One region of the Paenibacillus sp. 2003 genome, then DNA from elsewhere that is predicted to be linked to it. Evidence: riboswitches for the same ligand, from Rfam matches in the RefSeq annotation. Region 1 holds a riboswitch; each other region holds the start of a gene.
The links. A riboswitch is a leader RNA that binds a small molecule or an ion and turns the genes downstream of it on or off. The one in region 1 is predicted to bind thiamine pyrophosphate.
Positions count from the first base shown of each region.

Region 2: another riboswitch for thiamine pyrophosphate. It lies ahead of J2X75_RS15645 (ABC transporter ATP-binding protein); the one in region 1 lies ahead of thiC (phosphomethylpyrimidine synthase ThiC).
Region 3: another riboswitch for thiamine pyrophosphate. It lies ahead of J2X75_RS22430 (ABC transporter substrate-binding protein); the one in region 1 lies ahead of thiC (phosphomethylpyrimidine synthase ThiC).
Region 4: another riboswitch for thiamine pyrophosphate. It lies ahead of tenA (thiaminase II); the one in region 1 lies ahead of thiC (phosphomethylpyrimidine synthase ThiC).

Region 1 covers NZ_JAVDTB010000013.1:58,672-64,810, forward strand. Annotated here, with positions in the region: gene thiC (phosphomethylpyrimidine synthase ThiC) at 1-1,357, opposite strand, end outside; TPP riboswitch at 1,779-1,892, opposite strand; gene J2X75_RS28655 (IclR family transcriptional regulator) at 2,041-2,784, opposite strand; gene J2X75_RS28660 (alpha/beta hydrolase) at 3,144-4,169, shown strand; gene J2X75_RS28665 (Fe-Mn family superoxide dismutase) at 4,318-5,598, shown strand; gene J2X75_RS28670 (hypothetical protein) at 5,748-5,972, opposite strand; gene J2X75_RS28675 (lipoate--protein ligase family protein) at 6,044-6,139, opposite strand, start outside.
Region 2 covers NZ_JAVDTB010000003.1:8,291-14,429, reverse strand. Annotated here, with positions in the region: gene J2X75_RS15665 (S-layer homology domain-containing protein) at 1-1,378, opposite strand, end outside; gene J2X75_RS15660 (radical SAM/SPASM domain-containing protein) at 1,644-2,519, opposite strand; gene J2X75_RS15655 (aspartate/glutamate racemase family protein) at 2,651-3,349, opposite strand; gene J2X75_RS15650 (hypothetical protein) at 3,420-3,569, opposite strand; TPP riboswitch at 3,719-3,821, shown strand; gene J2X75_RS15645 (ABC transporter ATP-binding protein) at 3,998-4,765, shown strand; gene J2X75_RS15640 (ABC transporter permease) at 4,752-5,564, shown strand; gene J2X75_RS15635 (ABC transporter substrate-binding protein) at 5,724-6,139, shown strand, end outside.
Region 3 covers NZ_JAVDTB010000006.1:162,690-168,828, forward strand. Annotated here, with positions in the region: gene J2X75_RS22415 (MFS transporter) at 1-229, shown strand, start outside; gene J2X75_RS22420 (DUF2798 domain-containing protein) at 657-878, opposite strand; gene J2X75_RS22425 (phospholipase D-like domain-containing protein) at 901-2,301, opposite strand; TPP riboswitch at 2,737-2,849, shown strand; gene J2X75_RS22430 (ABC transporter substrate-binding protein) at 3,070-4,110, shown strand; gene J2X75_RS22435 (MTH1187 family thiamine-binding protein) at 4,334-4,624, shown strand; gene J2X75_RS22440 (ABC transporter permease) at 4,624-5,382, shown strand; gene J2X75_RS22445 (ABC transporter ATP-binding protein) at 5,426-6,139, shown strand, end outside.
Region 4 covers NZ_JAVDTB010000001.1:1,868,904-1,875,042, forward strand. Annotated here, with positions in the region: gene J2X75_RS08220 (glycoside hydrolase family 1 protein) at 1-102, shown strand, start outside; gene J2X75_RS08225 (PRD domain-containing protein) at 120-971, shown strand; gene J2X75_RS08230 (endo-1,4-beta-xylanase) at 1,268-3,940, shown strand; TPP riboswitch at 4,143-4,240, shown strand; gene tenA (thiaminase II) at 4,353-5,015, shown strand; gene J2X75_RS08240 (CD3324 family protein) at 5,338-5,604, shown strand; gene J2X75_RS08245 (nucleotidyltransferase domain-containing protein) at 5,761-6,139, shown strand, end outside.

The DNA.
Region 1 (6,139 bases):
CAATCATGGCCGCACCAATGGCAGATGTGATGTGATCATATCCTGGCGCAATGTCGGTCGTTAGCGGCCCAAGTGTGTAGAACGGTGCCTCTTTACAGATCTCCATCTGTAGATCCACATTCTCTTTGATCTTGTGCATCGGCACATGACCCGGGCCTTCGATCATCACCTGCACATCATGTTTCCATGCGATCTGCGTCAGTTCCCCAAGCGTAGCCAGTTCTGCCATCTGAGCTTCGTCATTGGCATCGTAGATACTGCCTGGACGAAGTCCATCTCCCAGCGAAAACGCCACATCATACCTTTTCATAATCTCGCAGATTTCTTCAAAATGGGTGTACAAAAAATTCTCCCGATGATGCGCCAGGCACCATGCTGCCATAATGGAACCGCCCCGGGACACAATGCCTGTCATCCGCTTGGCGGTCATGGGGATATAACGCAGCAGCACGCCTGCATGAATCGTAAAGTAGTCCACGCCCTGCTCTGCCTGCTCAATGAGCGTGTCACGGTATAACTCCCAGGTCAGCGCTTCAGCCTCGCCATTCACCTTCTCCAGCGCCTGATACAGCGGCACCGTACCAATCGGCACAGGTGAATTGCGGATAATCCATTCCCGGGTGGTATGAATGTTTTTGCCTGTGGATAGATCCATCACGGTGTCCGATCCCCAGCGTACCGCCCAAGTCATCTTCTCGACCTCTTCCTCAATGGAGGAAGATACCGCAGAGTTGCCGATGTTGGCATTGATCTTTACGTGAAAATGACGACCGATCAACATCGGCTCACTCTCCGGGTGATTGATGTTGGATGGCAGAATGGCCCGTCCACTCGCCAGCTCCTGACGTACAAATTCCGGTTCCACGCCCTCACGAATGGCGGCGAATTCCATCTCTGCCGTAATGACTCCCTGTCTCGCGTAGTGCATCTGGGTCACACAGCGTCCTGGCTGTGCCCGCAAGGGTTTGCCACGTAATCCGGGGTACTCTTCGGCGCCGGCTCTCTTCCCTCCAGGCTTCAGTCCGTTATCCTCCGGTTTAACCGTACGGCCCTGATAAGCTTCGACATCGCCACGCTCTGTGATCCAACGGGTGCGCAGGGCTGGCAGACCAGCACGGATATCCGCATGAAATGCGGGATCGGTCATGGGGCCGCTCGTATCGTAGACACGCAGCGGTTCGTTATGCTCCACCCCGTGGGGAGTATTCGTGTCATGAAGGGCTATCTCACGCTCCGGTACAGCAATGTCCGGCCGTGAGCCCTGAATGTAGACTTTGCGGCTGCCCGGAAAGGGCTGAACCCGTCCGGCCGCTCCTGTTTCTTTTTCCACCTGCTGATCGTTATGTTCCTGTTCCATCGCTTGTTGTCCCGTTTGATTTCCTGTACTCATGTTCGCTTGTCTCCTCCTCAGTGTTCATCGCTTGTTTGGTTGGTATCGTCATTAGCTCACTTACGTACCTGTCCCAAATCATGCAGAGCGCAGAGAAGAAAGAGCGATCCTACGTCAGACCAGGAGAGACACTTTTTATGTACAGTTAACAACAGACCGGAAGTCAGCACAGATCATGGATCTATGGTGACTTCTCTCTCATCATCCAAGCCCACTTTCGCAGGTTATTGAAAAAGAAGTCGATGGAGTACGTGCTATATCGCCCGTTCACTGTATATAAAAAAGCCGGTCCCCGAAGGAACCGACTTTTATGTCCATCACCAATAATGCACCTTCATGCGGCTCCTTAACGGAGCCCTACAAGGGTCACATCATGTGGTGGTTGTGGTCATATCGCCGATTACTTCCCTACGCTGGTATGATCCAGATCAGGTGCAAAGGGTCCGGAATCTCATGCGATTCCGTCTCAGTCCGGACAGTTCGGACTCCCCCAGTAACGTTAACAAGTTGCGGCACACACATGCCGCCGTTCATATTCAATGAAGCTGGCCCCGCTGGGCCGTCCATTACAGAGTAGCGCAACCGGAACATAAAAACAACCTTTATATTCCAGAACACCAACTCATTTGGAGAAAAACCTTACATCAGCCTCAGGATAACATGAGTCCCATCTGCGTAGCAGCATCCTTCAACACAGGTGCGTATTCATGCAATGTCTCCTGCGAAAGTCGGCTGACAGGTCCTGAGACCGAGAGCGCAGCTGCAATATTGCCTCTGCGATCCATAATCGGCACCGATACCGCCGCAGCTCCCGGCTCACGTTCCTCGTAACTCGTGGCATATCCGTTATCCCGGATGTCTCCCATCTGTGCCAAATACACTGCTGGATCGATAAACACCGGCCATTCCGGCCCGTTCATCAGTTCTTCACGATCCTCGTCCGTGGCAAACGCCATCAAGACTTTGCTGGAAGCGCCGACAGACAGCGGGAGTCTAACACCGACGGGAGCGACTCGACGAATCGCCTGATCACTTTGCACAGCCTGAATCCGTATCCGTTCACTGCCATCACGCAGGTACAGACTCACGGTCTCCCCCAATCGATCTCTTAGTCGCTCCATCGCAGGCAACAGTAGAATAGCGGGATCATCACTGCGGGACATATGAGCCGACAGTTCCCAGATTCGGATGCCAAGTCGGTACTTCTCTGTTGCTGCATCGCGGATCACGAACCCTCGATCCTCCAGCGTAGCCATCAAACGATGTACTGTACTTTTGTGCAGGCCGATCTGACTGGCAATTTCGGTGAGTCCCAGATCACTGCGCGTGGTAAAACATAATAATATATCCAGCGCCCGTTCTACAGCCCGGACGGTTAACTTGCGATCTTCCATGGCATGATGCCCTCCTCATGTTTCATCACATGAAACTTGGTTACATAAATTATATGAGAAACGGTCTCATCTGTAAACCAAAAAGAGCCAAAATCGAAATAGGCCAACGTGTAAATTTTTCCTTTTTATAAGACTTAATCCCCTGTAATTTACACACTAAGGTAATGTTACCCATATATCTTAAGAACTATATAACAATTGCGTAACAAATGCCCTCAATCAATTGACTTTGACTATACTGGAACATACGATAAAGATATATTACATTAGGATATCGCTCTGAAGCAGGCTCTGAAATCGACGCAATTCTCTTTTCATGTCGTTGTTATCTTCAACTGAACTTCAAAGGAGGGGCATTCATGTATCAAACATCCCAGAGCGAAGCCCCGCTGCAAACAAAAGTGTCCGATCTGCCCTCTTCCCTATCACCGAGGCTGATTCGGTTCAAACATATTATCGTAGCGTTGCTGCTCTCCGTTGTATTTTTTCTACTGTTTTGTTTTATTGCACTGCATGGTTACATCGCATGGGTATTATCCAATCCAACGGTAGCACCGGTCTTCTCCAATCCGATGCAGGCCAAGAACATGAAGTACGAAGACATCACGTTCCCGGCAGCAGATGGCAGCCGGACGATGCAGGGTTGGTATATACCTGCTGACAATGCTGCAAGCAAAACGATTATTTTCAGTCACGGCTATGGTGCCAATCGTGAAGAAACATGGGTACCCATGTATGACCTGGCACACTATGCCCATCAACTTGGGTTTAACGTGGTCATGTTCGATTATGGCTTCGCCTCACAGGTGAACAAAGCTGTAGCCACAGGTGGCAAAGCTGAGTCACAGCAATTGCTGGGTGCCATCCAGTTCGCCAAGCAGCGCGGTGCGCAGGAACTGGTTGTCTGGGGTTTCTCCATGGGTGCCGGTACGGCGCTACAAACTGGACTTATTACGAAGGAAGTGGATGCAATGATTCTGGACAGTGCGTTCCTGCTGGAGCCAGATACGCTGTACCACAACATTCACAACCAGATCGATCTCCCGCGTCAGCCTACACTGGAGATCATGAAGCTGTTGTTCCCTGTTCTGAATGGTACCGGATTGCAACAGATCCCGTATCAGGAAGTGAAAAGGGAAGATTATCCGTTCCCGATTTTCTTCATCCATGGTACAGAGGACGAGAAGGCGCCTTATCCAATTGCGGAGCAACTCGCCGCCAACCAGACCAATCCGTACTCCGATGTATGGATTGTCCAGGATGCGCATCATGAGTTGATCTTCCGGGAGCATCCAAAGGAATATCTGCGCCGTGTCTCAACTTTCCTGAGTCATGTAACGAAGACAAGCAGTGACGATGTACAGAACACGAATAATGGAGAATAACCAAATTTCAATCATCGAATTTTTTCCAGAGCCCTCAGGGGCTCTTTTTTTGCACTCATAGGACAACAAGCTCGCGGAATATACTCTTGAGACGCATGAACAGACAGTCTGCATGCAATGAATTTCATCTGAAGGAGGTTCAACATAGATGAACTGGTATGGATATGGTCACCTGCTGCCTCTGCGGACATTGGAGGAAATCCGTTTCTGGAAAGAGCAGGAGAAAGAACATACACTCGTCATTCGTGCCCTGGTTCCTGATCTGGAGCCCCCATACGTCAAGCTACTGGAGGAATGGGAGGCTACCTTTGCAAACAGTGAGCGAGTAGCCAATCAGCTTTTAAAACAACTATTGCCCGCAACCCATCCACCTGCTCCCTACATCGTTCGTTGTATCGATCAACTTGTGTTGGCAGCTCGGCAGCAATCGAGAGAGTTCATCAAACAGCTGTATGTTCTTCTGGAGCAAAGTGCTGCGGTGCAAGCTGTTCCGCTTGCCAAAGTACTTATTTTGCATTTTATCCGCGAATCAGAATATTTTCTGGGCGTATTGGATACGCTTGGCCAACCTGGCATCTTGCGCGAAACGGATTCGGAGCCATCACTTTTTCTGGAAAATGCGCTGCATACGTCGGGGTCAGGAAACATCCATCGCCAAGCTTCAGAAGCTCCAACTTCTCCAGAGGGGAATGTAAATGCACCTGCCGCTTCAACTCAGATCCAATCCGCAACCGTTCAACCGCCTTCTACCGGAACAACACAAGCCACGCCCAGTTCTACAACACCTCCTGTAAAAGAAAAGCCGGTTCCCATTGGAGGACACACACTGCCTCCCCTTCCCTATGCGTACAATGCGCTGGAGCCACATATTGATGAGCTGACAATGCGTATCCATCATGACAAACACCATCAATCTTATGTGGACGGACTAAATGTAGCAGAGAAGAAGCTGGCGGAATCGCGAAAAAAGAATAACTTCGAACTCATCAAACATTGGGAACGTGAACTCGCCTTCAACGGCGCAGGCCACTACCTGCATACGATCTTCTGGACAATTATGAATCCTGCTGGCGGCGGCAAACCTTCCGGTATGCTGGCGGAGCAGATCAAGCGGGATTTTGGAAGTTATGAAGCGTTTAAGAATCAGTTCACAGAAGCTGCGAACAAAGTGGAAGGCAGTGGCTGGGCGATGCTTGTCTGGAGCCCGAGAGCACACCGTTTGGAGATTTTGCAGGCGGAAAAACACCAGAACCTGTCCCAGTCCGATATCGTACCGCTCCTGCCCCTAGATGTGTGGGAACACGCCTACTATCTGAAACATCAAAACGAACGCAAAAAGTATATCGAGGATTGGTGGAACGTTGTCTACTGGCCCGCTGTTGCCGAGCGTTACGAAACGGCACGCAAGTTGTTGTGGCCGCCTTATTAAGCTTGGGGTTAGATGGATTAGAGAAAAAAAGAGATATCTCCAGCCGAATGACTGAAAGATATCTCTTATGGTGTAGACAAAAAAGCAAGCCTCTTTTAAAAAGAGACTTGCTTGTATTTTGAGAGACTTCCTATTGCAAAAATGTTCACTTAAGAAGCACAGCCCTCGCACGCCACATAGTTGTCGCCAACCTGTTTGCTAATGGCAATCAGATCGCCCAACTTGATATCAGCCTCATCGGTAAACTCCAGATCGGCAATACGAGCAACGATCAGTGCAGCAGCCTCTTCCTTGCTTGTTGCCATTTGGCTGAACTCAGACTTTTCGCCTGTAGATACAACCTCATATAAGTACGTATATCTCAACGTTTCCATCCTAACACTCTCCTTCCGAAATCACATCATATCATCTCTATTACCCAATTCCAAGTCCAATTATCAAGAACTCAATCATAGCGCAGTTTCATCTGCTCAGCTGTCAGACGTACTTCTTCAGAGCCAACGCTAAGCACCCTGCTGGCTTCCGCCTGTGGATAGCGATC
Region 2 (6,139 bases), on a different contig from region 1:
TTTTAAAGATTGTGTTCAATGCTTCTTGGAACACCTCGAGATTTTCAATGGTGGAATTATCTCCGAACTCCACTGAAACTTGTTCTGCATGAACCATAACAGAGTCGAAGCTTCCACTGAGCACTACCGAAGAATTATGGGGAATCGACTCTGCTATTTCAATCGGTCCGACATCACCCGTGGAGACATTCTGTACGATTGCACCAGATCTAATCTCAATCTGCTGAACATCACTTCCACCTTCCAGGACCAAACGAATACTGCCGTCCGCTTTGTCAACAATCACTGTTGCAAGAACCGAGTCCACTGCATGAATACTATTTGGTCCTCCGCCTTGAATCTCAGTAGTTCCCGTGACACTAACATTATCAAGAGTCACGTCACCATTTCCTACGGACTCAAGTATCTTCAGCTTACCATTTACTTTGGTGTCTTTTAGAACGACACCTTGGGAACTAATAGTTACATTTCCAGTTACATTACCAAGAGTATATGTACCTGGAGCAGAGAGATTATTACTAGGGGCTTGTTCCCCGCCTCCACTATTTCCACCGTTGTTACTTCCGTTCCCTTTATCTCCGGAACTGCTACCGCTATTTCCCTTACTGTTACCTTCAGAAGGTTTTGCTGTTTCAGGTTTTGCTTCATTTGAATCTTCAGTATCAATCTCTGTCTTGGCAGGAGCCATGTAACTATCATATGTAGACTTATTAATCACAAACTCATATGCAAGTCTCGCTAGCGCCTGGCGATCCGCTATGCCTGATGGATTAAATTTTACTGTTCCATCTTTTTGAACTAATCCTTTGATAAAACCAGATTGATAGGCTAGTGCTACAGAATCTTTCGCCCAGTGAGATACTTGACCCAAATCTGAGAGTTGAGGTTTGGATGTTTGACTCGTTACATCTTGATTGTCCCAACCAAAGGCTCTAACAAAAAATACAGCCAACTCTTCTCTTGTCACATTTTTATTAGGTGAAAAGCTATCTTTGGAGGTACCTTGAGCAATTCCAGATTTGACAAGTGCACCTACATATCCGGCATACCATTGATCTTCCTTTACATCTCTGAATTGACTTGCTTCAACATTATCAGGCTTTAAATTAAGCGCACCGACCATAATTTTTGCTAATTGAGCTCGTGTTACGGAATCAGAAGGTTTAAATGTCCCATCAGTAAATCCGGTGAGTATTCCTTGTTCTACTAATTTGGTTATTTCCGTTTTGGCATACGAATTATCAATATCAGTAAAAGAAGTTTTAGATGTAGCCATTTCTGCCGATACAGATAAATTGATAGATAACATAGAAACAATCAGCGACGTAGAAAGCATTAACGATAGTTTGTGATTAAACTTTTTCCATTTTGAATTCAAAACTAAAACACACTCCTCAGTAGGCTTCTGGTTGGTAAATCCACTAATATATGAATCTTTAGAACTAATACACCTCCTAATCAATAGGATAATAATACCATGCAAATTCATAAAAACAAGATTAATAGACTATGATTTTACAAAAAAGTTTTTATCCTGAATTGATTTCAATTCTTATTATCTAAATAATTTCGCAATAAAGACAAAACGAACCTACCGAAACAAATATTTTCGGTAGGTTCGTTTTTAAGTAAATTTATATATCCTAGGCTCCAAATCTCTGACGATAACCGCACTTTCGACACAACTCTTCCACAGCTTCCCGCCTGGAGAAGCCATATACCAGATTGTTCGCTCGCTCACCCTCAATAATCTCCGAGAATGACTTCTCGTGCACATTACCCAGGTTAATTACACCCTCGCCATCGAGACAGCATGGAACCACCGTTCCATCCACAAGCACAGCTGCCTGACCACGCAATGCATGGCAGAAGCCTTTGCCGTCATCTTCAGGTGCATCCAGACTTGGCCACTGGAACTCATGGTCCTGATTGAGGTATACATTCGGGGCAATTTTGACCCCGCTGCCTGGAACTACTTTTTCCTCAATGCGGAAGTCCAGATTGAACTCACGTTCCAATACTTCAAGGGTCTCCCGATTTCGATTCATCTGAGCATTTGTGAAGTTATCTTGCGTCAGATTCCACAGTCGGAATGAGATGATGACATTGTGCTTAACGGCCTCGTGTACAAAGGACAAAATGTTGCTCAGGTATCCGTCACGGTCGGTTGAACCTTCATGCCCATCGAAGCTGTGCAGGGAGAAATTCATCTGCCGCAGTGCCGGTTTGCCAAGCAATTTATGCTGAGTCTTGGGCAATAGTGTACCATTCGTTGTAATGTTCACCTTGAGTCCCTTCTCATGTGCGGAATCGAGCAACAGATCTATTTTGGGATGCAACAAGGGTTCACCTTTGACATGTAGATAAATATGATTGGTGTGTGGTTTAACTTGTTCCAGTATATTGTTGAAGACTTCAGGGTCAATGAATCCTTTGGCACGCTGCGTCTGTGGACAGAAGCTGCAAGCCAGATTGCAGATACTCGTGATCTCAATATATACTTTTTTGAACGTTTTCAACTTGGGTCCCCATTCTGCCTAGGAGGGAGAACAATCCCACCTGCATTTTGTGATCCGGCCTATACGGGCCATCCCTATTATATCGGGTTCATGAGCCGAGGTAAATCAGAGAACTGGTTTATCTGGTTGTGTCAAAATGATTTGGCTAGTGCCAAATTAACAGATTCAATCGCATGAATACGTGTTGTATCAAATAATGGAACTTCTGAATCCTCTACTTTTACTAATAATCCAATTTCGGTGCAACCTAATATGATCCCCTCAGCTCCATCATCAACTAGCCTTTGGATCACCTTTTTATAATAATCCCTTGATAAGGGCTCAATTTTCCCTAAACATAATTCCTCATATATTATTTTATTGATAACTTTTCTATCCTCTTCATTCGGTATCAAAACCTTAATACCATTAAATTCAATTCGTTTTTTATAAAAGTCTTGTTCCATCGTATATTTTGTGCCGAGTAAACCAACCGTACTTATTTTGGACTTATGAATTTGATTTGCTGTTGAATCAGCAATATGTACAATGGGTAAACGCACTTTTTCTTCAATATGTTTAATCACTTTATGCATCGTATTTGTACAAATTACAATCATTTCTGCTCCTGCCTTTTCCAAAGACTGAGCAGCATTCCCTAATAATTCACCAGCACTTTCCCAATCACCTTCAGCCTGATAACGCTCGATTTCTTCAAAATCCACGCTATATAAAATGCATTTGGCTGAATGAAGTCCTCCCAATTTATTTTTCACTTCTTCATTAATAATTCGATAATATTCTAACGATGACTCCCAGCTCATTCCACCAATAAGACCAATCGTTTTCATATACACTCCCCCTTCCATTTAATACATTCCGAAAGCAACATATAGAAATTTAATAGATATTGTACCGTATCTATCTGATTAAATAAACCTGCCCCAGTAAGAGGAATAGAGGGACCTGGAGCAATTCCGGCAACGAATTATTGCTTCTACCCGAATGATCTGGCTGTACAATCCGAATAATCTGACCGGAACCATTTTCACGGCTGCTTGGTTTACTCAATCATATTCCCTCCCATGTCGTAATTGTCTTGGACGAAGCGTATTATGAATCCGCGGAAAGCCAAGATCAGTACTCACATTCTTTCCGAGCGCCCCCTTTACATTCCACTTGCATGTGATATATGCTGAACACACAACTGCATATCTTGAACATTGCACTAGGGGAGCCTTACGGCTGAGACGAATCGAATGATTCGGACCCTTTGAACCTGATCTGGATCATACCAGCGGAGGGAAGTGGAGCGGCCTTTCAGTAAGCGGATTTTTTCATGTTGATGATGAAATTTAATGTGAATTGAACTTACAGACCCACTCATTTCTCCGGAAATGGGTGGGTCTTTTTCGCGTTCTGCGGGCATATCAGAAGGTGTAATTAAAGATCCCGCAGTTTGAAGTTGAATTTGGAATAACAAGGGGGAACCAAACGAGATGGATAATAACATAACCATTCACAACATGAGCTACGCTTTCCCGGGAAAAAGGGATTCCCCCGTGCTCTCCAATGTGTCGATGCGTGTAGCCAACGGCGAATTCGTCTCGCTCATCGGCTCCAGCGGCTCCGGTAAAAGCACCCTTTTCAAGCTGCTGGCAGGCCTGCTTGAGCCAACCCACGGAACCATAGAAATTCCTTGGGTCCCTGAAGGAAAGCGACTGGGGCAGGTGGCCTACATGCCACAAAAGGACCTCCTGTTATCCTGGCGAACCGTCATGGAGAATTGCATGCTCCCCGCTGAACTTGCTCCAGAGCGGCAGGATAAGGGAAGAATTCGCGCGGACATTCTGGCTGGGCTCGACAGATTTGGCCTATCCGGCTACGCGAATGCTTACCCAGACGAGCTGTCGGGTGGCATGCGCCAGCGTGTCGCGCTGCTTCGTACTTTGCTGACAGGTGGCCAACTCATGCTGCTGGATGAACCATTCGGCGCACTCGATGCCTTAACCAAACGGGAGATGCATCGCTGGTTGTTGGAACTGTGGGAGGGCTTTGGCAAAACCGTGTTGTTCATAACGCATGACATTGAAGAGGCGCTGCTGCTCAGTGATCGGATTATCCTGTTAACTCCGGGGCGCCAAGGCCAACAGCTTGAGGATTTGACGGTACCTTTGCCACGTCCAAGACATTCGGACATGATCTATGAACCGGCGCTCGTTCAGATGAGACGACGACTGGAGGAACAATTGCATGCGAGAAGGTAACTTGGGAAACTGCATGAAGGATAACGTAAGGCGTTGGCTTGCCCGTTATGGTCTGTTTCTTTGGCTCCTGCTCTTGCTGCTTGTCTTCTGGGAGTGGATTGTGCGTATGGGATGGGTGCCCTCCTTCATCATTCCAGCCCCAACGGCGATTGCCAGCTCCCTGTATGAGCATCGCTACCTCCTGCTGGCTACCCATCTGCCTGCTACCTTGATGGAGGTTGTTGTTGGTTTTGGCTTGTCCATAGTGACTGGAATTACGCTAGCGACAGGCATGCATATGAACCGATCGATTGAAAAGGCCTTGTATCCCTTCATCGTGATCAGTCAGACCATACCACTGATTGCCCTGTCCCCTGTATTCATCCTGTGGTTTGGTTATACCTTGTGGAGCAAAGTCGCCGTGGTGTTCCTGATCGCATTCTTTCCCATTGTGGTCAGCACCTACGATGGGCTTCGCCAAGGCGATCCAGAGCAGCGTGAACTGCTGCTCACCATGGGCGCCAGCAAGTGGGATATTTTTTGCAAACTCCAGGTTCCACTGGCACTTCCCTCTTTTTTCTCGGGGCTAAAGATGTCTGTGGTGTACTGCGTGGTTGGAGCAACGATTGGCGAATGGCTCGGTGGCAGCAAAGGTCTCGGATACTTCAGCCGCCGCATGTCCAGCAACATGAACACGGATGCGATGTTTGCTGCTATTGTGCTGTTATCCCTGCTTGGGATCGTTTTGTTTGTACTGATTGCCTGGCTGGAGAAACGGTTTAACACACGGCGGCATAGAGGCAAAAGAAAGACTGGATAATCTTCGAGAGTGAACCCGATTTAATTATAGGAAGTATGATTTCCAAACACTTTTTTCACATATCAGCAATTATGTTTCAGTCATCACGTTGCCCGTTAACATCCTGCTGTTCATTTCCTACAAACCAAACCTTAAACAATGAAATGAGGAACTTCCATTATGAATAACAAACGCATATACTCCCTGCTCCCTATCATGCTCATAATCCTGTTGCTGTTTGTTAACGGATGCAGCCCCGCGGGCACCAGCCAAAATACGCCAACAACAGATTCCGCAACCAACACACAGCAAACAGATCCGTCTACAACAGAAGCAGCATCAGACACCAAAGATAGACTGTCCATCATGCTTGACTGGTACCCAAATGCAGTACATTCCTTCATCTATGTTGCTCAGGAAAAAGGATACTTTGCAGACCAAGGTCTGGATGTCGAAATTCAGATGCCTGCGGATACCAATGATTCACTCAAACTTGTTGCTGCCGGTAAAATTGATCTGGCTCTAAGCTACCAGCCCCAAATCTTGCTCGCGCGTGGCGAGAACATTCCTGTACGATCCATTGCTGCTGTTGTTCG
Region 3 (6,139 bases), on a different contig from region 1:
CTTCGCGAGTAAACTGCTGCCCGGAACAGAAGAATCCACACCTAGCATTTTGATTGCCTCAGGTGGGGTTGGCGGTGCCATTCTTCCTTTGACCACGGGATGGAGTCTTGATCATCTGGCGGTTAATCAATCTGCATGGATGCTTGCCATCTTTGCGGTTGGCCTGTTTGTCATTAGTGTAATCACGTATCAATGGCAGAACAAACCTATAGCCAATTCTGCGACTTAACAGTTCTGTGTCGATCCAGTCCTGAGTATTAGAAATACCTATTATTGAGATTGAGATTGAAATGTCTACTGTCATGACCTGACGGTGGACATTTTTTTGTAGCGTTACTCTGTTCTAACGAACCTAGCACACGCTATTTATCTCCATTTCAGGATATTTGAAATCTAACGAATTCTAGAGACGTTATTATAGATAATTAGCTTCAATTAAATGCCTCGTTGGAGGTTTTTTGCATAATAACGCCGCTGAGATTCGTTAGATTTTTTATTCACTAAAAACTGGCCTAATAAGGTGTTCTTGATTCGTTAGCGCTGTAATCATGGTGAAAAGTATCCTATCTTTGCCTCAGATCACCTTTCATTACAGATGAGAATACGATCTATTCCTTTGCACAAGATTGCCCAGGAAATACTTATGGCCATCTGAATCACACACTTTTGTTAACGACAGGCATTACAGGCCCGTTATCCTTGATGAATTTACCAAATACATATCGCACGAGTGGACCCAGAATGATTAACTGATATGGAAGCGCCAGGCTGAAGTTACGAGCGATTGTATGGAGATACGTACGGAGTACGGATGACCCACTTAATTGATCAGCGAGATATGCCGAGATCATTCCATACATGGACATGATCAGAACCATGCCAAGATTGTGGGTTCTTTTACTACAACATAAATCTCCAGAGAAAAGACAGTTTGGATAAAGCTGTGATTGCCATTCGTTTGAAAACAGAGCCTTTCTGATTCGTAGATTCTGCTGGGTAGTCACCTTTATTCACACGCGTACTATGTGCACGTTTGATATCCATTGCCTCTGTTAGTTGGTCGGCGAATGCAGAACCGGAAATGACCACAGCAGATTCGGTATTTAGAAAGGCAGATCTGGGATCAAGATTATACGAACCAACCATGCTGAGGTAATCATCCATGACAAATGATTTGCCGTGTATGGAATACGGGCCTTCGTATTCATAAATGGCCAGACTGGTATCAAGTAACCGCTTCTTAGAGCTTAAGTATCCCGCGAAAGCCAAAGGGTTAGGGGTCTGCTGGATTGAATTGGTTAGCATGACCCATTCTGTTTCTGGATTCATCGACAGATGCACGGCTTTCATCATTTTCTTGGTAGGAATGGCATATGGCGTCTGAAGGTACACTTTCGACTTTGCTTGATTGGCGAAATGAACAAATGCTCTCCACATGATCGGTTCTTTATACAGCCTTTTGATTGGATTGTGAATGAAAGTGACGTGGTCGGAATGAAGAGTTTCTTGAGCCCATTCCTTCGGCAACACTTTAACAAAAGGATCGCTCTGAGCCTGAGCTTTTTTATATAACTGAGCCAGCTGAGACAGCTCTTTTAACCCCTTTGCATGATGCTGACGTTTTGTATGTTTTTCTGGTTTGGTGAATGGATGGCTCCATAACCGATCTATATATTTTTTCATTTCAACAACCGTGCTGTTTGTATTATGATTTGGATTGTAAACAAGGACATCCCGATCGAATACATAGTCTTTTGGGGGTTGCAATGCCATGTATTTATCACCAATATTTTGGCCGCCAATAATGCCATATGTGTTGTCGACAAGAAGGATCTTGTCATGCAGACGGTTATGCCATGTCCATGGCATAAATATGTGGAGTGGTTCATAATATCTTAATTCCACATTGGGGTGAGCTGCAATGGCATCTGGAATATCACGCAATTCTCCACGCATGCTGTGAAAAATCCCGTCTAAAATGATTCGAACATGAACACCCCGATCAGCTGCATCGAATAAAGCAGCAAAAAAGAGTTGAGATGTTTTTCCTTTTTGGATGGAGTAATAAGCCACGTCGATGCTTGTTTTCGCCTCTCGAATGGTCTGGATTCTCACCTGACCGGATTGAAAGCCGTCCTCCAAGAGCAATACGCGATCTGTTGTGCTTCCTTCTGTTATCGATTTTTGCATATCCGTATTTTCAATAGTAGATGGAGACGGAACCAAAAATAAAAGGTAAGCTGTGAAAAAAACGTAGATACAATAGGACAGAATAATTGCGAATATGATTTTAAGGATCATTCAGTACGCCCCCATTTTTATGTAAAAAGTAATTATTTGTATAGCAGTACTATCTCCTTTTGTATCTAAATTATGTTGTTTAAATGAATCAAGCGCCCCCGGTCAAGGTCAAACGAGCAAAAGCTGATCACTGAAATAGGGAAAGCAACCCTTATGCGACGAGATATCAAACATCGGATTTGATCTAAGTATTTGTTGGGAGCCTTCCGGATCTTCAGCACTTAGGCTATGACCCACTATCCGGTGCTTTTACACTCACCCAGATTTCCTTATAGGATTCGCCACGATAATTATTGAAAATAACACATCTAAACAGGCTGATATACATATGTATAACGGCCTGTTTGATAAGTTCATACGTGTCCCCATCCAGTTCCTGACTGGACACGTTCCACCCGCTGGCCTATAATTACACCTAGTAATGCCCGTAACTTCATAGTTTCCCAGGGGAGTCGGAATTGGCCGGCTGAGAGTGTATCCCACCAAGATACTAACCCTTAGACCTGATCTGGATCATGCCAGCGTAGGAATCGGAGTATATCGAAATGGCACAGCCCTATGCTGAACGCCACCTCTCTAACGCCTGCACGCGTCCCGGATTACGGGACGCTTTTTTAATGTTCTTTTATATAGCCAGAGAGCTAAAAAAAGTGACGTTATCCAGATCTCAACTGGTATAAATCTGTCGATTTATGCAAGATGATTGGATATGAAGCCAAGGAGTACCCCGTGCCAATCGGCCGGACATACCGAAGGAGAGAACCACAGATGAAATGGCGTAAAACGATGGGATTGTTGCTCTTATGCGTGCTTATGGTGACTGTAGCCGCATGTGGTGGCAAAGAAGCTGCCCCAGCTGGGCAGAACGGCAACACAAATACGGAAAGCAGCAACAAAGGTGACACTGCCGCCCTGAAAGATATTAAAGTGGTGCTCGACTGGACACCAAATACGAATCATACCGGCCTGTATGCGGCTGTGGATCAAGGTTTTTATAAGGCCGAAGGCTTGAACGTGGAGATTGTTCAGCCAGGTGCCGGCGGCGCAGATACGATGGTTGCCTCGAATGAAGTGCCTTTTGGTGTAAGTTATCAGGAGAGTGTAACTCAAGCCCGCACACAGGGTGTTCCATTGGTCTCCATCGCAGCAGTTATTCAGCATAATACATCTGGTTTCGCTGCTCCGGCGGATCGGAATATCAAGTCACCGAAAGATTTTGAAGGTAAAACCTATGGCGGTTGGGGTTCCCCAGTCGAAGAAGCCGTGATGCAATCCATTATGGAAGGCGACGGAGCCGATGTATCGAAAGTGAAAAACATTAATATGGGTGACGCCGACTTTTTCACCGCAGTAAAACGGGACATTGATTTTGCATGGATTTTCTACGCCTGGACGGGTATTGAAGCCGAACTGCGCGGGGAACCCATCGACATGTTGTATGTGAAGGATTATTCAGATGCATTGGATTACTACACGCCTGTCCTCGTGACAAACGAGCAGACGATTCAGAACGACCCTGAGTTGGTGAAAGCATTCCTGAAAGCCACTTCAGAAGGATATCAATACGCAATTGATCATCCCGAAGACGCAGCGAATATTCTGATCAAGGCCGTCCCGGATCTGGATAAAGACTTGGTACTGGCAAGCCAGAAATGGCTTAGTCCAAAGTACACGGATGACGCCCCGCGCTGGGGAGAACAAAAACAGGAAGTGTGGCAGAACTACACCGACTGGATGTTTAGCAAAAAACTGCTGGATGAACAGATCGATGTGAGCAAGGCATACACAAACGAGTTTTTACCCCAATAAAATTTCTCATATAAAACGAACTTAATATTTACACGAGGACGGAGAGGACAGAAATAACGTGAAAAAGCGAAGCGGTCGCCTTTATCACCGGATTTTCCCTTAGAGAAAGGGAATCAAAAAAATCTGGGGATAACAGCGATTGGAAGGTTATTCTGTCATCGAAGTGGCAAGTGTAACAGTCATTGGTTCATTTTATATATCACGAAAGGAGCCGTGATCTCACATGGCAAGCACATTGCTTAGCATTCAAGTTATTCCGAAAACGCCAAATGGCGAGAACTCTTATCCTTACGTAGATCGCGCCATTGAAGTTATTCAGCAATCCGGCCTGAAATATCAGGTGAACCCGCTCGACACCACGATGGAGGGGGAACTGGAGGAACTGCTGGAGGTTGTCCGTAAAATGCACGAGGTACTCGTGGAGGCTGGCAGTCCAAGCATCATCTCCCAGATCAAAATCGCCCATAGCCCTAATGGCTTAAGCATGGATACCCTGACGGAGAAGTATCGCTAATGCATACCTATTTCAAAAGTGTATGGCCGCCCATTGTGGCGGTTATTCTCTTTATAGCGATATGGCAGGGAGCCGTCTCCCTCTTCCATATTGAGAAATGGATGCTGCCTGCACCGTCCGATATCGCCCGCGAAGCGGCAACTCAGGCCGAACGGCTTGGCATGCACGCTTCCGCAACCATTCAGTTAACGCTTATCGGATTCGCCGCTGGAACAGCGGTCGGATTACTGATTGCAATGGTGCTGCATTTGGTTCCTTTTCTCAAGTCGGCCCTGTACCCTTTACTTATTCTTAGTCAAAATATCCCAACCATCGCGCTCGCGCCGCTCCTGTTAATCTGGTTCGGATTCGGGCTGTTGCCCAAGCTGATTACCATCATCCTCGTCTGCTTCTTCCCCGTTGCAGTGGCAGCCATGGACGGCTTGACCCGTACAGATGCAGCGATGATGAACTATATGCGCATGGCTGGTGCGAAACGTCATCATATCTTCTGGAAGCTGGAGCTTCCCCATGCGCTGCCATCCGTGTTCTCCGGTGTCAAAATCGCTGCTACCTATAGCGTGATGGGTGCCATCATCGCCGAATGGATTGGCGCAGACAAGGGTATTGGTTATTATATGATGCTGCAAAAGTCGGCTTATCGTACGGACCGCCTATTCGTGGCGATCATGATTATTGTCGCGCTCAGCTTGCTGCTCTTCCTGTTCATTGCCCTTCTGGAGAAGCTGCTCGTGCGCTGGCGGCCACAGAAGCGGTAGTAAAGCATGTAATGTAATCTGTATATTAGGAAGTGATGACCATATGAATCGGCAACAGGACGAACAAGTCCAGCCTGGACGAGGAGCAAGTGTAATGGAGCAAAAGCACGGTGAAAAACTCCACCCAGTTAAGCCTGATCGACCTGCCAACACGACTCCTGCTCCGGTTCCACCTGCACTGGACGTTGTTAATGTTCATGCATCATTCCGTGAACGGCGGAGCAGGTTACCGGTTCTGAACGGCCTGTCCCTGACTGTGGAGCAAGGCGAGTTTGTTGCTATCGTTGGACCTTCTGGCTGTGGCAAAAGCACCCTGTTCCATATCATCGGCGGTCTGCTAAAGCCACAGGAAGGCCAAGTGCTTATGAACGGTCAGAATGTGACGGGACAGCGTGGCAAGATTAGTTATATGCCACAACAGCCAGCCCTTTTCCCATGGCGTACCATTGAAGACAATGTACTGCTTGCTGGAGAAGTAGCTTCAAGTGCTCCCCCTCGGACCGAAGCACTTGCAGAAGCTCGTAAGTGGTTAAGCAGCGTGGGTCTTGCCGGGTTCGAGCAAGCCTATCCTCATATGCTGTCGGGCGGAATGCAGCAGCGTGCTGCATTTTTGCGCGCCCTGCTCAGTCCGCAGGAACTCATGCTGCTGGACGAACCTTTCAGCGCGCTGGATGCACTGACACGTAGCGACATGCAGCGCTGGCTGCTCGATATCTGGGAACAGAACCGCCGCTCGGTGCTGTTCATCACCCATAAT
Region 4 (6,139 bases), on a different contig from region 1:
TTGAAGCGTTTGAAGAAGAAAAGCTTCTCGTGGTATCAAGAGGTCATTAAACAGAATGGCAGATGTATCGGAAATTCGGATCAGGCGGTCACGAAAGAATAAAGGATCGTGATGAATTCATGAGAGTAATCAAAATACTAAATAACAGCTTGCTTCTGACCAAAGATGAACAGGGACAAGAGATGATTGTCATGGGAAAAGGTTTGGCATTCAAAGGCAAAGTCGGCGAGCGACTCGATGAGGAGCATATCCAGAAACGATTCATTCTGCAAAATAATCCGTCTGCCCAGGCTTACGTAAGAACCATCGAAAACATGCCCGAAAAACATGTGAATGTCATAAACAAACTGATTACCAATGCAAAAGAAAAGCTGTCTCTTGACGATCAAATCTTCTTCAGGCTTATGGATCACTTGTCATTTGCCATTGAACGATGGAAAAAAGGTGTAGCATTACAGAATCGCATGTTATGGGAGATCCAGAGGTTTCATCCTCTCGAATTCGAACTGGGCCTTGAAGCTGTTCAGATGCTGAATCTAGAATTGGGTATTGAACTGCCGGAAGAAGAAGCAGGGAATATCGCTTTTCATTTTGTGAATGCCCAAACGCATGAACAGAATATGGAGCGCACGATGCAATCCGTTAAGATGTTAAAAGATATTTTTAACCTGATTCAATACACCTTTGATATGCAATTGAACAAAAATTCCATCCATTATGTGAGACTTGTCACACATCTGCAATTCTTCATCCAGCGTTTACAAGAAGGGCGTCTGGGCAATTCGGCGAAAGATTTTATATTTCAACACATGGTGAAGGAGCACCCGATTGAATACAAGTGTGCGGAGATGATCAAAACCTACGTGCAAAATATGCTGGATATCTCCATATCGAACGAGGAATTATTATATTTGATGATTCACATTGCACGAATTGTGCAGGAGGAACAGGGTGACGAGGGACGATTATAAAACAAAGTTAATATGCCTGTTAGTGAACAGAAAAAAGATACTTTTTAACTATGACCGTTTTCTCGTATTTTATCGGGAAACGGTCTTTTATTTTTGCAAATATGTAGCGGCTTTTTTGATATTCCACGCGAACGAACTCCAGCTTCCTAAGCTCACATGAGATTACCAAATGATAACTTTTTATTATAATTATTGGGAATTTGTTATATGTAAGCGCTATCGAAAGAACTATAATCTATTTATCTGGATGTTAATCCGTTCAGAAATACTTAGACCAAATCATGAGGAGGAATTGTATGAAACGGTTAGGTCAATGGAATATAACAGCCTTGGTTCTTGTGCTGGTACTCGCCATGCTTCCATTTTCGAATGTCTCACATGCAGCCAAGGCAGTTACGGAAGTGGAGGGAAGTCATTTAAGCACAAACTTTGAAGACGGTACACTTCAAGGATGGACTCCACGTGTCGGTAGTGAAAATCTGACAGTGACACAGCAGGAAGCACACGAAGGCCAGTCTAGTATGCTAGTTTCCAACCGTGATCGTTCCTACCATGGACCGATGTTATCCATGAAGGATCTGCTTGAGCGTAACCAAGAGTATGAAATTACGGCATATGTAAGACTTACCCAGGAGCCCACCACGGATCAAACACTACAGCTCACCACATATAAAAAAACAACGGCCGAAAGCTGGAACCCGATCGGTAGCGTGAAGATTGCCAAAACAGAATGGAACACATGGCACAAGATCACCGGAAAATTTCAGTATAGCGATGATCCCACTGAATTGAATTTGTTCATCGAAACACCCTACATCTCTGAAGATAGCGTAGATACGTTATCGTTCTATGTGGATGATGTATCATTTACTCTGGCCGAGCAACTGGAGATTGAAGCAGGGATTCTGTCTCTGGAGGACCTGTATCAAGATGATTTCCCCATTGGTGCAGCGGTGTATCGCTGGCAGTTGGAAGGCGCATACGGACAACTGCTCACAAAGCATTTTAACAGCTTGACCGCAACCTATGAGATGAAACCGAAGTACATGTCTCCTTCCGAAGGTGTTTATGAGTTCGAGGCAGCCGATCAATATGTTCAGTTCGCTGAGGAGCATGGTATGGGCGTACGCGCACATGCGTTGTTGTGGCATATTGATGCTGCAGAGTGGATGTTCAAGGATCCTCAGGGTAACCCTGCGAGTCGAGAATTACTGCTTGCCCGGATTCAGGATTATGTCGAAACCGTCATGACCCGATACAAAGGTAAGATCTATGCCTGGGATGTGGTAAACGAGGCGATTGCGGATAGCAATGGTGATGCCAACGGTTTACGTAAAAGTCCCTTTTATGAACTAATCGGTCCGGATTACATTGAAAAAACCTATGAATTCGCTCGTGCAGCCGATCCGGATGCCAAATTATACTACAACGAATACTTCACGGAAATCCCTGAGAAAAGAGAGCATATGTTTCAGTTGGTCAAACGACTGAAAGAGAAGGGACTCATCGATGGTGTGGGTTTGCAATCCCACTATAACCTGGAATCCCCGCCCATCGAGGAAATTGAAAAAACGATCAACATGTTCGTCGAACTTGGATTGGATATTCAGATCACGGAACTGGATGTGGATAGCGGAATTCCATTTGGTGAAGAGATGTCGGATGAAGTTGCGGTAAAACAGGCGTATCGATATAAGGAACTGTTGGATTTGTACAAAAAACACAAAGATCACATTTCTTCAGTTACCTTATGGGGACTCCAAGATGAGAAGTCTTACAACAACCAGGCGATGCTGTTTGATTCAGCCCTGAAGGCCAAAAAAGCATACTGGGGACTCGTGGATGAATCCAGCTTGCCTGTGTTGACACAGAGAGCCGTCTCACTTTCGGGTAAACCGGATATCAAAAAACAGTCACAAGATCCGCTCTGGAACAAAGCGGTGTCTACTCCACTGAAGGGTGACTCTTCGGGATCAGCCAGTTTCAGAACCTTATGGGATCAAAGTAACCTGTATATCCTTGTGGATGTTCAGGATGCGAAGTCAGATGTGAATGACAGAGTAGAACTCTTTGTTGATCTCAATAATGGCAAGACCTCCACATATGAAGCAGATGACCGACATGTAATCATCAAGCGGTCAGGCAAAGCTGAGGGCGCGGAGCGGCGTTCATATCGTGTACGCGAGACAAAAGCTGGATATCAGGTTGAATTGTCCATTCCATGGGATGGTATCCAAGCCGATTCAGAATATGAAGTTGGCTTGGATATCCGTGTGACTGATGGCGGTGCAAGTGGGACACAACCTTATAATCCACTGTACTGGAATGATCGAACACAATCTCAGGAACAAGATACAAGCAAATACGGCGTGATTCAGCTTGCCCCTATGCCCAAATCTGCACAAGCTGTGCAAGGGATTGTTCAGATTGATGGGAAGAAAGACGCCCTATGGAATAAGGCTGTTCCATTTGAAGTAAAAAGGTTGAATGAGACCGAAGGTGCAGAGGCAGTGGCTCGCGCAATGTGGTCAGGGGAGTATCTATATCTGCTGATTGACGTCACTGATCCAAACATCATCACAGATAGCATCAACCCATGGGATCAGGATTCGATTGAGATTTTCCTGGATGAGAATCACCAGCGCACACCGTATTTTCAATATGATGATGCCCAGTTCAGAATCAGTGCAGACAATGTAGGAACCTTTGCAGGGGGTGCCTCACCCGGACGCCTTGTAAGTGCTGTGAAGAAAACAAATAAAGGATATCTCGTAGAAGCCCGAATCCAGTTACATTCACTGACGCCCAAAGCAGGAAATGTTCTCGGTTTCGATCTTCAAATTAACGACAATCAGGGCGGAGGTAAACAGAACGTAGCCAAATGGAATGATACGACCAATGAGAGCTGGAGAAACACTTCCCAGTACGGAATACTCACTTTTGTCGGAAAGAACAAACTCGGGCATTAAATCATTGGCAGTAGTTCAAAGAATAGAAACCATCATAACAGTAGCTAAAACTCAACCATTGTTGTGATGGTTTCCGTCTTTTAAATACGTCTCTCAAGCTGATGAGGGGGATACAATCTGCCTTGACTATATTTAACAGCCCTTGATATACTAAATGAATGTTGTTTTTTTTATGCGGATAAGAAAGTAATCAACTACATACAACCGTTTGCAAGGGAGCCTTAACCGGCTGAGAGGGTGTTAAACCGACCTTACCTGATTTGGATAATGCCAACGTAGGGATGCAACGATGAAACACTGTACTTGGGTAGCTCATGCGCCCCCCTTGTTTTAGTGTATTTGTCTGCGAAACATCCTACGGATGTTTCGTTTTTTTGTTTTTAAATACGTACATTATGAATTGGAGGAACATATGTTGACTATTTCAGAGCGACTATATCAGGCGGCACAGCCTGTGTGGAAGGAATGTCTTGAGCATCCCTTTGTTAAAGGAATCGGAGATGGTTCCTTACCAGTCGAACAATTTCGTTATTATTTGCTGCAAGACTACTTGTACCTGTATGATTATGCCCGTGTATTTGCACTAGGTATCGTCAAGTCGCACGACCCCAAATTGATGCAGTTTTTTAGTAAAAACGTAGATAATATCTTGAATGGCGAAATGAAAATTCATCGTTCTTATATGGAGCGATTAGGAATTACAGAGGATCATGTTTTTCAGGTAAAACCTGCACTGAAAAATGCAGCTTACACTAACTATATGCTCTCTGTTTCCCATGCGGGTGGCATAGCAGAAGTACTTGTATCCATTCTGGCCTGCTCATGGAGCTATGCAGAGATTGGTCAAGTTCTTTCCCAAAAGCCAGGTGCAGCTGATCATCCTTTTTATGGTGAGTGGATCACAGGATATGCTTCCTCTGAATACAACAACAGCAATCAATCCCTTGTGACGTTAACGGATAAGTTATTAGAAGATTGTAGCGAGGAAACGTACCAACGGATGGAGGATATTTTCGTGATGTGCAGTCGCTTTGAGCTTGATTTTTGGGAGATGTCATGGAGGCTGGAGCCTTGAGTTCACTGGTAGTTAATTCAATTAGAGAGATTTGCATAGTGTGAATAATCAGAACGTGTTAGCTTCAAAAGACATGATTAAACACTCGAACAACAAGCTCTGATATAATAAGCAAATAGTAGCTATCTTTTTTCTATGGAGGTGAGGCTATTGAAAACAATCGGGGTAGGATTCTTACATGCACGGCTCTATGCAAAGCCAGTGAAGGATATGGCAATGCTTTGCATAGAGCCTGGGAATAATCACATTGCCAACGACGAATCGTAATATTCTACTAACTGGCTTTGCACCTTATTGATCTATTAAATAAGGAGTGAGGCCCATGAAATATTCAAAAGCCGAGTCTATTTTTCCGGAAGAATTGTTACGTATCATTCAAGAATACGTTCAAGGGGAATTGGTTTATATCCCCAAACCCAAAGAGGCGCACCTAAAATGGGGCGAGAAAACAGAGAGCAAGAGCAGGGTCTCTGCTCGAAACGCTGAGATTAAATCCTTATTCCGCAATGGAGTCAGGATAGATGAGTTGGCGGGTCGGTATTTCTTGTCCTGCGAAAGCATAAAGAAAATAGTCTATACAAAGCACTAATGAAATCCGCTAACTCGTCGCATCGACGGTTTAGCGGATTTTGTGCAAAGATAACTTAAAACAACTTATACATAGTAACCACACCTCTAAATCGATAGACTCAAGTTAAGGTTGTTGTGATGAAGGACGGCCGGATCATACAAAGAGGTGTGACGAATGAACGAAATCATAAAGAAGAAGCTGCTGGACAAAAATGAACTGCTCATTAACATGGTGATCGAACGCGTAAAAAGAGATTTTCTAAACGATATCGCCATTATTGGGCTTACTGGTTCATTTAGCACCGGGGACTTTCACGAGAAGAGTGATCTTGATTTAATTATCATTAATAATACAGAAAAGGGATGGGAAATTTCCGATTGCTTCATCTTGGATGACGTTGGGTATGACATCTATTGCACGCCATGGGATTCAAGAATACAAGAGCAATCCACCTTGGAGAGTCCCAACGTATCGAGCCTAACCGAGCTCAAAGTACTCTACTATGCAAAGCCTGAGGATTTGGAGAAATTGAATGACTTCCGGCAAAAAGCTC